DNA from 2 places in the Desulfitobacterium chlororespirans DSM 11544 genome. Region 2 is predicted to be linked to the other one. Evidence: riboswitches for the same ligand, from Rfam matches in the RefSeq annotation. Region 2 holds a riboswitch; the other holds the start of a gene.

Region 1 (7,495 bases), on a different contig from region 2:
TCGGGGGATTGAGCAGATTCTTCAGGGCAGGGACCCCCGTGATGCTGTGTATATTACGGAACGGGTCTGCGGAGTGTGTATGGCATCACACGGCTGGACATCGGCCATGGCTGTCGAAGACGCTCAAGGAGCTGAGGTACCCCGTGCTGCTCAGCTTATTCGCAATCTTATCGCCGGCTCATTATGGCTGCATGACCATCCACTGCATTTCTATCATTTGTCGGCCCTTGATTATCTTGATGTCTTAGCAGTCAATCATTATCAAGGAAATGTTCCGGAGCTTCTCGCTGTTAAAAATAAAATAATGTCTTTGGTGACGGCGGGAGATACCGCCCCTCTGACCCCCCGCTACCAGCCGGACAGTTATTCTGTAAGGGATCCGGAAATTGTCACAACCGCTCTCGCCCATTATCTGGAGGCTTTAAAGATTCAGGGTAAAGCCAAGAAGATGTCGGCTATTCTGGGGGGGAAACAGCCCCATCAATCCAGTATTGTGGTGGGCGGAGTGACCATCTATCCCCGGAAAGAACAAATGGAAGCCTTCAGAGCCCTGCTCAATGAAGTCGTATCCTTCGCCGAGCTGACTTATGTGCCTGATGTCGTGAGTTTTTGCACAGGTCCCCTGTTAGAACTGGGGAAAGCCGGAGTTGGCGCGGGCCCGGGAGGGTATATTGCCTATGGTGGTTTTCCTATGGATGATTCCGGCACGGAGAGATTATTCAAAGGGGGCTTTATCAGCAGCGAGGCCCCGGGTGTTGTGGAAGCATTGGATATGAGCCGAATTACGGAAAGCGTAGCCAGTGCCTGGTACAAAGATGGGGAGCCTGCTCATCCTTGGGCGGGAGAAACCGTCATCGATTTTGATAAAAAAGGAGCCTATACCTTTATTAAATCTCCCCGATATAAGGGTGAGGCTGCTGAAGTAGGGCCGCTGGCCCGGATGATGGTTATGCAGCATTCGGGATTGCTGGACTTGATGGGCCGCTACGGAATTAAACCCGGAGCGGTTGCCCGTCATCTAGCCCGCGCCCAGGAAACGCTGCTCATGACCAAGTCCATGTACCGCTGGCTGGATGACTTAGAGACTTTATTGGGCAGCAAGACCCAACGTCCTGATATTCATGATTCCAGGCACTGGGATCCGCCTGCTCAGGGGCAGGGTGCAGCTCTCAATGAGGCGCCAAGGGGAGCTTTGGGACATTGGCTCAAGATCGATCAACATGTCATCAGCAACTATCAGATGGTGGTTCCCACCACCTGGAATATTTCCCCTCGTGATGAGAAGAACATACCGGGTCCTGTTGAACAAGCCTTGATAGGAGTGCCTGTTGATCCGGATAATCCGGTCAATGTGGTCCGGGTGATTCGTTCTTTTGACCCTTGTCTGGCCTGTGCGGTGCACCTTATTGATGCAGACGGGGAGAAGATAGTGAGGCTCTGATTTCCCGTATTGAACCGAACTCATCGCTGAGTGCTGAGGGGGTGACATGATTTTCAGAACTGGAAAAGGGGTCTAGGGCTTGAGAAAATCTAAAGTAGGATAGTGACGAAAGGGAGGCTGTTTCAATGAGTGAAGAAAAAGATATGTCAAGAAGAAAGTTTTTAAAATCCGGTATTCTGGCGGCGGGAGCTTTAGCTGTTGGCACAAGCATCTTTCATACCCAAGTGGCGGAGGCTGCCCAATTGCCGGAAGGGGAGCATTGCGCACCACCAAGTTTTCCCTACCCTTATGTACAGCTGGACCCGGAAAAAGCCAAGTTGGACGGCTATGCCGGCTATGGCAAATCGAAATGTTCCTATGGTGCCTTTGAGGCGGTTATCGGTCAATTAAGAGAAAAGATCGGTTATCCCTACACCCATGTCCCTACTCAGGTTCTGGGCTGGGGCGGTACCGGCGGCGGAGGCTGGGGTACCCTGTGCGGCGCCCTGATCGGTGCGGCTACGGCCATTAACTACACCATGCCTAAGAGTGATGCGGATAAAGTGGTCAGCGAATTGTTCGGCTGGTATTGCGACTATGCTTTCCCTGAATTTATGCCGGAAGCAGGCAAGGCTTTGGAATATGAGGGGCCTATCGAAAAAAGTGTCGCCAAATCACCTCTCTGTCACGTTTCCGTGAGCGTGTGGTGTGATACCAGTGGTCTCAAGGCTGAGAGCAAGGCCAGAAGTGAGCGCTGCGCCCGCATTACGGCAGATGTAGCCGCTAAAGCCGTGGAGCTTTTAAATCAATTCCATAGCAAGAATTTCAAAGCCGTTTATAAGAATGAAGTGGTGGATGACTGCATGATCTGTCATGGTAAGGGACATTCTTTGGAAAATACCCGGGGCATGATGGACTGTGAACAATGTCATACCGATGTTGATCCCAATAATCTGGTCGATCATATTAAGCGAAGCTGGGATCTGCTGTAGTACTATGAGCGGTGGATATTCGTATTCGTCGGATATTCTTCGCCGATGATGGACATATGGAATCTAAAAATTACGGAGTCTGAAAGCCAAAATAGAGGCCAATAGCCAAAGTCGTCCTCTCTCCACGAGTAGTGGGGGAGGACGGCTTTTTTGATGAACATCAACGAAAAAAGCTGCCTAGCCAATAACCTAAATAGGCAAGGGCAATTCCGCCACCGTAGGTGATGGTCGTATAAAGTATAAATACTCGATGCTCCTTTTTTAATTGCAGCTGGGCCATTTCCAGTTTTAGTGTCGAGAAAGTAGTAAATGCGCCTAAGAAACCTGTTCCCAGCAAGAGTGTTGTTGCCGTACTTAGATTGGCCCCGATTATGGCTCCTAAAAGAAATGCTCCGGATAAATTTACAGTTAGCGTGCCTATCGGTAGTTTTTCGCCATTTAATTTCTTGCTGAAGAAATAACGAAAAATTGCTCCGAAGAACCCGCCCATACCAACCAAAAGGATATGTGATGCCATCACGATTCCTGCACCTCTTTACTTACATTTAAACCTAAGTGGCTCATTGCTAATCCCCCAAAGAGGCTCATTACTACGTAAACCATACCTAAAAAGTTATTTCCATCCTGAAATAACCTGAGCGTCTCGACACTCAGGGCGGAAAAGGTTGTAAAAGAACCAATGAACCCTGTTCCTATTGCTGTAGAAAGATGTGGGGATAGGCGGGCTTTCTTGAATACATGGCTTGTCAGCCAGGCTAAGAGAAAGCTCCCCAACAGATTTATGGTTAAGGTTGCAAAAGGAAACAGACTATCTGCAAGTAATAAAACGCTGATTAAATATCTGAGAATTGCCCCTAACATTCCCGCGATACCTATCCATAAGTAAATCATGCTCAGCTCACTCCTCAAATATAAAAAGACTCCTGCCAGCAATAGATTACCAGCAGGAGTCATCAGCCATTCGGCGGTTAAAGGCGAACTCCATCGCCTATCTAGTTCATGGTGATATTATATACTTTATTTTATTAAAAAGAAAGCGGTTCTATAAAAACATTGCTGCAATGCATAGGAAACAGGAATGTGAAGAACACTAAAAGATGTTTGTTTAGAAGGAGGTGGCGAGCCAGTCCATGAGCTTTGGAGATAAGTTTACAAAGTGGAGCAGTATTATAGCTACGGTTGGAACCTGCATTTTGGCACTTACCGCCACGATTACTGTTACAGTTACGCTCAATGCCTGGAAAATTGATCGTGAATCTTCACGCCCTTACTTATCCCTGCGGGAGTCACCTCAGGTTGAATTGAAATCCGGTCTGCGCTTAGAGTTCAAATTCAGTAATGTAGGAATTCATCCTGCAGTGAATTTGGCCAGCCGAACCATAGTTTTTGCGGAAAAATTGCAAGACAAGCCCATTCATAATGAACCCAATTACTTAGTGAATGAAATCCCTCAAGACATGAGCTCCAGTTTAGTGATTGCGTTGGATCCTTATGAAGTGGATATCAGCGAGCCTGATGTAAATCCCTACTATATTGTCCTGCACCTGGAGTATGTTGATCCCATCATCAATCAGCAGTATCAGCAAACCCTCTATTACCGGTGGAGCGGCATCAAGGGAGGAGAGGGTCAGCCCGTAGTTCATGTGGAAGTACGCGAGAAAGAGAATATCATCAATTACTTTGCAGCCCAGAGTATAAACATGGATCTATAGACATCTTGGCAATCAAGATCAGATGTATGGCTAAAAAAGATGTGTTATTAAAAGAAAGGCGGGAACTCAAAGGTTAAGTTGAGTTCCCGCCCTGTTTTCGGAGTATTCTCTCAGAATGGCTCTCCTATTAATCCATCATAAGGATGCAATAAACTTCCACGGGACCGTGAACACCGATGGAAAGATCCATCTCAATGTCTGAGGTGCGGCTTGGTCCGGAGATGATTTCAATAGCAGCCGGGATATCTGTTCCCATAAGTTCATCCAGGACCTGGTCGAGACTGTCCCTGAGGAAGGAGGCCGGGATAAAGGCCAGATGGCGAATGGGCACCAGGCTGACGGCCCGACCCCGCTTGGCACTGCTTTTCAAAACGAGAGATCCGGATTGGGCTATGCCGAAGTCGGCTCCGGTAATGCCTAACTCCATCTTATCCATGATGGCGTTGCGTTCCGGGGCAGGAAGGTCAGCATAGGAACGGGCCGGCCAGCCCAGCTCTTCCAAACAGGCGCGGGCCATAGTAGGGAGCTCATTCCAGACCACAATGGAGTTGGGGTTAAGCCACTGAGGGCTTTCACCGAACCACTCCCGCAAAGCCAGGGCCGCTTCTTTAGCGGTAGAAGCTTGCACGGCTTTACCGCCCATGGCTTCATACATTTTCATGAATTTATCAATCCGTTCCTCTTGGGAGTCCAGCCGGTAGAGGGGGAATTTAAGCTTGATAGGTTCTACAGAGGTTGGAGTGGGACGTCCCAGTTTTTTAGCGATATTGGCGATAAATGCTTGACGATCACTCATTATTGATCACCTCGCTGCATAGTTTTTAGTTCCTTCTCCAACTCCGGCCATTGATCCCGGAACATTTGCTTGGCTACAGGGGGTAAGGTCTTGCTGTTGGTCCAATTGCTGAGCGGCGGCGGTCCTGAGGCAATTCTGCCGTTGCGCATGAGGATAAATTGGAATTTCGAGCCTAAGTGGACAAATTTGCTGAGTGTCTTTGGGTGGGAGAAGTAATAGCCATAGTATTTGAATATCTTCTTTTCCACACCCGAAGTATAGCCTTTGAGCACCTTGCGGTCCCGATGCTTGACGATTAAATCCTGGAGTGGAATCCGTACCGGGCAAGCTTCGGAGCAGGCCGCACAGAGAGAGGAGTAGTAGGGGAGATGTCCCCATTTCTCATAATTCTGTTCCAAGAGGGGAGTAATGACGACGCCGATGGGGCCTGAATAAACAGAGCCGTAAGCATGTCCGCCAACCTGGCGATAAACGGGACAGACATTGAAGCAGGCTCCGCAGCGGATGCAGCGCAGTGATGAGCGGAAATCCTCATCTCCTAAGATTTCCGAGCGATTGTGATCAAGAATGACCAAATGCCATTCCTTAGGTCCGTCGAGATCTCCTTCCTGCTTGGGAGGTGTAATCATCGTGGTGTAGACCGAGAGGCGCTGTCCTGTGGCGCTGCGGGCCAGCAGGTTAAGAAGAACGCTGAGCTCTTTATATGAAGGGACAATCCGCTCCATCCCCATCATGGTGATTTGTACCTCGGGCAAGGTGCTGGTCATCCGGCCGTTTCCTTCATTGGTAACCATAGTAATGGTTCCTGTATCCGCAACGGCAAAGTTACAGCCGGTTATCCCGATTTTACTGGTCAGGAATTTTTCCCGCAGCTGTTCCCGGGCAAATTTGGTCAGGGTTGGGGTATCTGAATCCAGTGGATGTCCGGCTATGGGCTCGAATAATTTGGCAATTTGGTCGCGGTTTTTATGCATGGCCGGAACGATGATGTGTGAAGGGGGTTCATTGGCGATCTGGATAATATACTCCGCTAAATCAGTCTCAACAACTTCAATACCGTCTTTCTCCAGGGCGGGGTTAAGGTGAATTTCTTCCGTAATCATGGATTTGGATTTGATCACTGATTTGAAGCCATGCTTTTGGAAAATCTCCTGAACGATTCTTACGCCATCTTCCGGCGTTTTGGCCAGATGAACGTGGCCACCGTTCTTTTCTACATTTTCAATGAGCATGTCAAGGTAGTAATCCAGGTTTTCAACGACGTGGTTACGGATTCTTTCTCCCACCTGGCGCCATTCTTCCCAGTTCCCCAGCTCTTCTGTAATAGCCAGTTTATTGTTTCTCAGCCTATCCGTAGCCCGGCGGGTTGCCTTGCGCAGAAAATCATCTTTAAGAGCTTTATCTAAAGCGGCATCAACGTCATAGTGATTATCCAGTGACATAGTTACATCCCCTTTCCGAGCAATTGAATGACATGCATAGCCGGAATGGAGCGGCCGTGCTTCTCCATATAGCCGGATATATTCATAAGGCAGCCCATATCCAATCCAGTCAGAATATCGGCACCGGAGGCCAAAACATGTTCAGCTTTTTCGGCGACCATGGCCTCGGATATTTTGGGCATCTTAATGGAGAAAGTGCCGCCAAAGCCGCAACAGAGATGAGCTTCCGGCAAGGGGAGTATCTCTAAGCCTTGTATGTTCTCCAGGATAGCCATAGGCTCATCACGAAGCCCCAAAAGACGGGTGGCATGACAGGAAGGATGATAGGTGACCTTAGCCTGATAACGGGCACCGAGATCCGGGGTTTTAAGGACATTGACCACGAATTGGGTGAACTCATAGCTTTTGTCGATCAAGTCTTTGGCTTTTTTGGCATACACAGGATCATCCTTAAATAAGGCGGGATAATTGTGATGGATCATGCCGATACAAGAGCCGCTGGGAGCTACCACGACTTCACTGTTTTCGAAAGCATCAATGGTCGCCCGGGCTACTGTGCGGGTATCGTCCATGTAACCGGAATTAAAGGAGATCTGGCCGCAGCAAAATTGCCCTTCAGGAAAGTCTACAGTATGCCCTAAACGGGTGAAAATTTTGGCCATGGTTTCACCAAGATCCGGAAACATGGTGTCCCCGAGGCAGGTAATAAAGAGCGAGATTTTCATGAAAGCTACAGTCCCTTCATTTGAAGCTTGATTTCCTAAGTTTCTTCTATTATGGCATGAATTATTTGGATTTATCCACCCAGCACGGGAACATTGGGTTCTTCATACCAAAGGCAGACGAGATGGGTTTGACCTGTACTTTGAGTGACATTGACAATTTTGACCCAGCGATTATCCTCCAGCCATTGATTCAATTCCTGCTCAAGAAGTCGTGGGTCGGGAGAACTGATCGCCTTAACCTTCACAAGTGAACTCCTTTCTTAATCATCATCTTTTTTGTGTACGCAGAATGTTAAAGTAAATCCTGAAAGCATTGCTTTCAAATTTTGTTTGCTTGGCAAGGCTATATTCTTCATTATTATATCAAATTGGGAGATATTACTAAAGTTTTTTGTATGATTTAGGGGA
Region 2 (7,495 bases):
CTTTTCCAGATTAAACTGCGACACTTTTTCACTAAACCTCTGCACCGCTGAGATAAGCTCCGCCCGGTCATCAATTTCCATAACTATAACAAACTCATCTCCACCGTATCTGGCGATAAAATCCGTTTTTCGGAAAGTTTTTCTAAGAATTTGCGCTGTATATTTTAATGCCTGGTCGCCACTGTCATGCCCATAGGAGTCGTTGATGGTTTTAAAAGAATCTATATCAATCATAATACCGGCAATCAGATGATGGCGCTGATTTTTTATCTTCTCCTGAAGATAATTATCAAGATATCTCCGATTATAAACACCTGTCAGATAATCCGTATTCAGCTGATCTTTTTGGATATTGATAAAGATAATCAAGATAGATAAGGTTGAAGCTATCCAAATCATGACTGCTCCGGGAAACATGAATTGAATAACCCCGCCTACCATCGGCGGAATGGCAAAAAAGAGCAGGTACGCATACTCTTTTTGATCGATTTTTTTCCTGTTCCTGATTAAGAATGCGCTGGTGTAAATGATCATATAAAGGCATATTCCTAACAGAAGAAAAATAAAACGGCCTCGATGATAACCATTGTCCTCGTCAAAGATAAAGTAAATATTCGTAAAAATACTGGCAACGGATAAAATCAAGTTGACTAAAACCGGAAGGAGTATGGGGAATAACACTTTGGTCAAACGCTCTTTGCTGCTATAAATATAAAAATCCACATAATAGTACCAGATCATACAAATGACCGGATTTAAAGTATTATAGAATATGATTGACGCTATACTCAGCGTTCTCGCCAGGCTGCCCGGCTCACCATCTAAGATCCATAGCATCGAGTCCAACACCAAAAGAAGAACATTGGTGGAAATCAAAAGAAAAAAAAGCTTCTGATCCAGTGAATACTGACGGTCTGGGCGACGCATGTTCAAAAAAATTACGCATAAGATGGTAATCGCAAAAAAATTTAATTCCACATAGTGTACTATCAATGGCATCATTATAGGGTCACTTCCTCAGAACTTTAAATCTTCCTATTTTCCAGCGCCATGCCACAAACAAGTGAAACTGAGAGCCTTAATATCTTTAATTCTACAAAATAGATCATAAAACCTTGTCGTGGCCGTTTTTTATATATTCCAGAACACGATCAGCTCCTAATCTATAAAGAAAACCCCGGCTTCGCCGTGCCTTAAACCCATGCTTGCAAATGAGGCGAAGTCGCTGGTTGCCCTTATACTAACTGGAATCTTGTCTTTCCCAATACTCCTTCAGTTGTTGAATTGCCTATAGATTTACTATATAAATAAAAAAGCCTGGCCTAAAGCCAAGCTTTTCTATTCGTTTAAATTTCAGTTGAATCCAGTTTAAAGTTTTTCTTATTATTGGCCGGTAACCTGGGATTTAGTCTGCTGGACTTCATCATCTTTAGCCATAAGAGCAGGCTTATAATACCCTTTAGCCTGGGCCATCTGGAACAGCTTATACTGGGATGCTTCATCGTTATTGCGGATCTGTTGAATGGTAGAACGCAGCTCGGGGTTCGCGCATTCGGAAATAGTGTTGGCATAGAAGGTCAGACTGCTCTTTACAGAGGAAAGAGCATCATTGACCATGACTTTTTCGTCTATCATTTCTTATTTCCTCCTTTAGTTCAAAAAGCCTAACAATTGTTGTTTGGTTTTCATAGCATCCTGTGCACCATCTGAAAAAAATTGCTTAATTTCAGGATCGGTCGCTTGCTGGGCATAAGCCTGCAATTTTTGGTGGGCAGTTTCATGAGCACCAATCAAATGGCGCAGATTTTGCAGTTCAACTTGGTTTAATTGTGACATATTAAAAACTCCTTTCAAGATATTTCCGTACTTAGTATTTCAGAATGCAGGCATAATATTCATGATAAAACACTCAGTTTCCAATCATACCGTTTCGGTATATCAAATTCATCCTATGACACGGGGCTTTCACTATATCTCTATACTTTCAAATCTTGTTGCATAATGAAATTTTAATAGCTTGGTCATTTGTGTGTTGACGATTTCAATATGATCCATCTTTCCAAAATTCACTAAAATCTCCAAGCGAATTTCCCGCTCATCCCCTTCATTAAGATCATAGTAGGGGGGTTGATGGTTTTGCGGAGGAAGCATCCAGGTACCCCCATCAGGATTATAAGTCAAATGATTCATACGGAGACTGCCTTCAATCACAGTAATTTTATATATACATTTGCCGACCTGAACCGGAAGCAGACAGGAATTTGGTCCAAGGCTGAGCTGCCCACTAAGGGTGATGATATCGTCCAGGTATTCGCATTGGTGCATTTTTCGCGGGGATTTTTTAGTATCACTGTTTTCCGGAACAATCATAACGATGCATTTTGCATATTTAACGACATGTTCTGTAACAGAACCGATTTTCTGAACCCATCCTATCCTGGTCGATTTCGTCATCACGATAATATCTGTGTCGTTTTGCCTGGCACAAGTTAAAATTGCCTCGCCGGCATGCCCAAATACGACTTCCTTTTTGAGGTCATAACCGTTTAATTGATATGCCACGGCATCCAAAGTTGATTCTAACGGAGATTTTGCTTTTTCAACTTCTTTCTCCGAATACAAATGTTCTACATCTTCCCGGACCATTAAGAGAACGATTCTTACATCATTTGGTTGATAAAGTGACTTCACCAAATCGACAGATTTCATGCTTCGCTCTGTCCCATCAATAGGAATCAAAATGTTTCTCACCATTTTTCATCTCCTCAAATAAAGAAGCTGACGATTCTGCTCCAGGCAGAAGTCATCAGCTTTAAAAGCGGTTCCGGCAATGCCGAGGGAGTACTTCATTCCCTTTGCGTTATTGTAGCATATATACAGCCTTCTTTTCAAGATTCCTTCGTATGAACCTTGACACCCCATTGGGCCAGTTGCATCAGAATAGGCATCAGATCGTCGCAGGCCTCGGTGAGTGTATATTCGACCCGCACAGGCATCTCCATATACTGCCGGCGGACGATCAGCCCGTCCTCCTCCAGTTCCTTTAATGAACTAACCAGCATGGTGTTCGTGATCCCGGCAATTTTGCGCTTCAGGGTATTATATCGCGTCGTCCCGTCCTGATGGAGCGCGCATAGTATGGACAGCTTCCACTTCCCGCCGATGATCTTCAGCGCGCTTCCCAGCGGACAGTACTCCATGCAGGGGCATTTGGTTTCGCAGGAGACGACACACTTTACATCTCTCTCAGTCATATTTTCCTTACCTGCCTATAATTTTCTGCGTACTTGAATTTAATTTCTATTATACTAATATTGTACTAGGTAGCAATTTAAGAGTAAATAGCTATCTAGTACTTTACATAAGGAGAGGATAAAATGATTATCAACGACGACATCAAAGCTGTTATTGAGGGTTCCGCCTTTGTTACGCTTGTCACAGTAGGATCAGACGGAACACCACACCCGATCATCGCCGGCAAAGGTGAGGTTTCGGGAGATCAGGTGATTTTCGGCATCTATAAGATGGAAGTCACGCAGAAGAACCTGAAAACAAACGATAAGGCATGGATTGTCGGCGCTACCAAAGAAGGCGGCCCGAAAGGTTATCGCCTTTCCGGCACAGCCCAAGCCGTCGACAAACAGCTCATCTTCACTGCACAAACAGCGGAGAAGATGCTATAAGGTGAGGGTTTAATCTTAATCTTTCCAGCTGATCAAAAAGCCACCGGGCTAATAATACCCTGTGGCTTTTTATGTATATAAATTTGCTCTTGGGTCATAGTGAGGACATATTGGTTTGTTATACTGTCGGAGAAATTTACCCCAACTATACCCCGGAAAGGTGATACAGCCGATGTTTAGAATATTGGTGGTTGAGGATAACAAAAATCTTAGAACACTCATAGCGGCCCGCCTGAAACAAGCCGGCTATCAGGCTTTTCAGGCAGTGGATGGAGAAAAAGCGCTGGCGATTCTTGACAGTGAACAAATCGATCTCATGATAACCGATATCATGATGCCGGTCATCAATGGTTATCAACTGACAGAAATGCTGCGGCAGGCTCATTATGATCTGCCGGTTCTTATGGTTACTGCCAAGGAAAGTTTTGCAGACAAGGAAAAAGGGTTCCGGGTCGGTACGGATGATTATATGGTAAAGCCCATCAATATGAATGAATTGATCCTGCGGGTGGAAGCGATTTTACGGCGTGCAAAAATTGCCAACGACCATAAACTGCAGATTGGGAATGTGGTGCTGGATTATGATACCTTAACGGTTACCGCACCTGATATGACCTATGAGCTTCCTAAAAAAGAATTTTATCTTCTGTTTAAATTGTTAAGCTATCCGAAAAAGATTTTTACCCGCCAGCAGCTCATGGATGAAATCTGGGGTATGGACTCGGAAGCCAATGACCGTACGGTGGACAGCCATATCAAGAAGCTCCGCAAGAAATTTGAAAGCCGGCCGGAATTTCAAATTATAACCATCCGCGGACTGGGCTACAAAGCGGAGAGAATGCTATGATCAAAAAAATATCCCGTTCTATCCGTGCCAAATCCACACTGATCGCTTTGGTTATTCTGTGCTTTTCCTGTGCCGCCTCCTTGGGGCTTGCTACAGGATATTACACGCTGTTTTTGAACGACGGCCGGGAATTGGCACCAGGCACGCTGATTTGTTTGCTGGCAGGGGTCGTCGTGGCTTGCTCTGTTATCGGCTTTATCCTGCTTTATTTTGCCGCTAAATTTATCTCCGATCCTCTGATTCATATGAGCACCGCAACCAAGGAGATCGCGAAGGGCAACTTTGACGTTGTCATTGAGCATAAGAGCGAAGATGAATTAGGAATACTGGCCAAAAATTTCACCCTAATGGCTGCTGAGCTAAAAACAATGGAGTACCTGCGCAAAGACTTTATGAGCAATGTCTCCCACGAATTCAAGACCCCCATAGCCTCTATTCAAGGTTTTGTGGAAATGCTCCAGGACAGAAATCTTTCCGATGAAGAATTTGATCAATATACTCAGATCATTATCGAAGAAACAAGCCGCTTAAATCGTTTGTGCTCCAATATGCTGAAAATGTCACGGCTGGACAATCAGGTGATTTATGATAAATCGGTGTCATTTTCCCTGGATGAGCATATTCGCAAGGTGGTCCTCCTGCTGGAAGAACAGTGGAGCAAAAAAAATCTTGATTTGGATATTTATCTGGAACCGATTATGTATTGGGGTGATCCGGAACTGCTGCAGCAACTCTGGATGAATTTGATTGAGAATGGGATCAAATTCTCCCCTGAGCATAGGACCATTACGATTACCGCCAAAGAACTATCGACCACCATATTGGTTAACATAGCGGATGAGGGAATCGGGATTGCCGAGGAAAACGTCAGCCGGATTTTTGAGAAATTTTATCAGGCCGACACATCACATGCCCAGGCGGGAAACGGATTGGGGCTGGCTATTGTGAAACGGATTGTAGAGCTGTGCGGCGGAACTATACAATGTGAAAGCAAACCAGGTGCCGGAACCACGTTTACTGTAATCTTGCCTAAATAAAATTCCATAGGCCATATTGAGGTCACAAACCAGATGTACAATAGCCTTACAAAAATCAAAGGAGGCCTCACTATGAAGTACACTACTCCACCTAAAGGGTTGCCCCAAAAATGTTTAAACCGCAAATCTCCTTACATGGCCGGAACCCGGATATGGTGCTCATTTTGCAAATATACCGGCGGCAATTTATGCTCACCGGTATGCAAACTTATCGGTTACAAAGATTAAATAGACAGTCTGTTCGTTCATCGTCATAATAAAAAACCGAGGCCGCAGAGTCTCGGTTCTTTATTGCCCTCTGACATCTGAAATTTTACATTCGTAACCATCAAGTCCTTTAGTATACTTTTTATTTCTTGCGTAATTTCAAGGTGATGTTTCGCTGTTCCGCCATTGCCTGCAATAAACCAACCGCAGAGGCCGCTTTTTCTTTTAAAGGAGCATCCGATCCTGTTTCAGATATAAGCTGCTCCAATACCTGTTTTATATCTTCTGCTTCCAAAAGGTTGACCGCAAGACAAAACAAACTCTTCCGCCGTCCATCATCGTAGTTGGCCAACAGTTCTTCCAACATACCGACCTTTTCGTTCAATTCCTGTCTATAGGTGTCAATCCCCCATCTTTTCGCTTTCTCCATGTCTCTGAACTGATGCAAGTGAGTGATGAAAGAATCCGCTTGGTCAGCACCCTCATATTTTGGGCAGGGAAATTGATTACACTGATAACAATATTCAAACCCCTTGCGCTGACTGCAAGATAACACCCCGCATTTAGGATGTTTGGCAAGAAAATCTTTCCCGGCACAACCGGGACATTGTGATGCTCCATTCATTTGATAACGTGGGCACAGTCCGCAATTTAATCCACAAGCTGAGAACAATGAATAGTCTCTTTGTTTATATTCCATACTTAACCTCCCCTAATTCTCTCAATTGTTATGAGGATCATTGTTTTACAAGTGAAATCTATTATAATTGGCTATAGGCCTTGCTGAAGGTAGGATCAAAAAAAATTAATCTAAGCCTCAGACAAGACAAAACATGGCATAAAAAGTCGGACCTAACTCCATGAAAATTGATAGGATATATCTACAGACAGGAGGTAACAATTGTGGGCTGGATTGAAGGTATCAGTGACGCAATCAACTATATCGAAGACAATATCACCGAAGAACTGACCATAGATAATATTGCAAAACAGGCATTTGTGTCCTCGTTTTATTTCCAAAAGGGCTTTGCCATGCTTTGCGGTTTTACGGTTGGAGAGTATATCCGGCAGCGCAGGCTCACCCTTGCCGGCAGTGAGCTTGTTTCTACTGATGGAAAAATTATTGATATTGCTTTGAAATACGGTTATGACTCACCGGATAGTTTCACGAAAGCATTCCTTCGTTTCCACGGTGTCACACCTACTGCTGTTCGAAAAGACGGAGCAATGATCAAAACTTTTGCTCCCCTAAAAATCAAATTTTCATTGGAAGGCGGTTTTATCATGGATTACAGAATTATTGAAAAAGAAGCGTTCACTATCATGGGTATATCTAAGGTGTTTAAGTATGATACTGCGGGAACAGAAATTCCGAAGTTCTGGACAGAACATTATCAAACGGGAAAAAACAAGATTGTCTGCGGAATGTACGGAGTATGTGTAGATGAGAGCATGGGCTCAGATGAGTTCGAGTATCTGATCGCGGACGATTATGCTTCCTCCAGCGAACTTCCGGATGGCTTTATTACAAAGGTTATTCCGAAACACTCCTGGGCTGTTTTTGCCTGCAAAGGCGCTATGCCCCAATCCCTGCAAAATACGAATCAAAAAATCTTCTCCGAATGGCTGCCTAATTGCAAGGATTATGAAATTGCAGCGGGGTACAATATTGAAATGTACACCAATATAGCGGATTATCCGAACGGGAACCAGGATGAAAA

The links. A riboswitch is a leader RNA that binds a small molecule or an ion and turns the genes downstream of it on or off. The one in region 2 is predicted to bind fluoride.
Region 1: another riboswitch for fluoride. It lies ahead of crcB (fluoride efflux transporter CrcB); the one in region 2 lies ahead of BUA14_RS09870 (universal stress protein).

What each region holds. Positions count from the first base shown of each region.
Region 1 covers NZ_FRDN01000015.1:62,953-70,447, forward strand. The annotation lists gene BUA14_RS21685 (nickel-dependent hydrogenase large subunit) at 1-1,441, shown strand, start outside; gene BUA14_RS21690 (C-GCAxxG-C-C family (seleno)protein) at 1,567-2,412, shown strand; gene crcB (fluoride efflux transporter CrcB) at 2,573-2,929, opposite strand; gene crcB (fluoride efflux transporter CrcB) at 2,929-3,303, opposite strand; fluoride riboswitch at 3,350-3,410, opposite strand; gene BUA14_RS21705 (hypothetical protein) at 3,543-4,124, shown strand; gene BUA14_RS21710 (LutC/YkgG family protein) at 4,252-4,920, opposite strand; gene BUA14_RS21715 (LutB/LldF family L-lactate oxidation iron-sulfur protein) at 4,920-6,362, opposite strand; gene BUA14_RS21720 ((Fe-S)-binding protein) at 6,365-7,087, opposite strand; gene BUA14_RS28110 (hypothetical protein) at 7,159-7,332, opposite strand.
Region 2 covers NZ_FRDN01000006.1:322,159-329,653, reverse strand. The annotation lists gene BUA14_RS09885 (GGDEF domain-containing protein) at 1-1,002, opposite strand, end outside; gene BUA14_RS09880 (spore coat protein) at 1,384-1,635, opposite strand; gene BUA14_RS09875 (hypothetical protein) at 1,651-1,836, opposite strand; gene BUA14_RS09870 (universal stress protein) at 1,969-2,754, opposite strand; fluoride riboswitch at 2,791-2,863, opposite strand; gene BUA14_RS09865 (winged helix-turn-helix transcriptional regulator) at 2,889-3,254, opposite strand; gene BUA14_RS09860 (pyridoxamine 5'-phosphate oxidase family protein) at 3,378-3,683, shown strand; gene BUA14_RS09855 (response regulator transcription factor) at 3,856-4,530, shown strand; gene BUA14_RS09850 (HAMP domain-containing sensor histidine kinase) at 4,527-5,567, shown strand; gene BUA14_RS27870 (hypothetical protein) at 5,640-5,795, shown strand; gene BUA14_RS09845 (DUF3795 domain-containing protein) at 5,917-6,474, opposite strand; gene BUA14_RS09840 (AraC family transcriptional regulator) at 6,678-7,495, shown strand, end outside.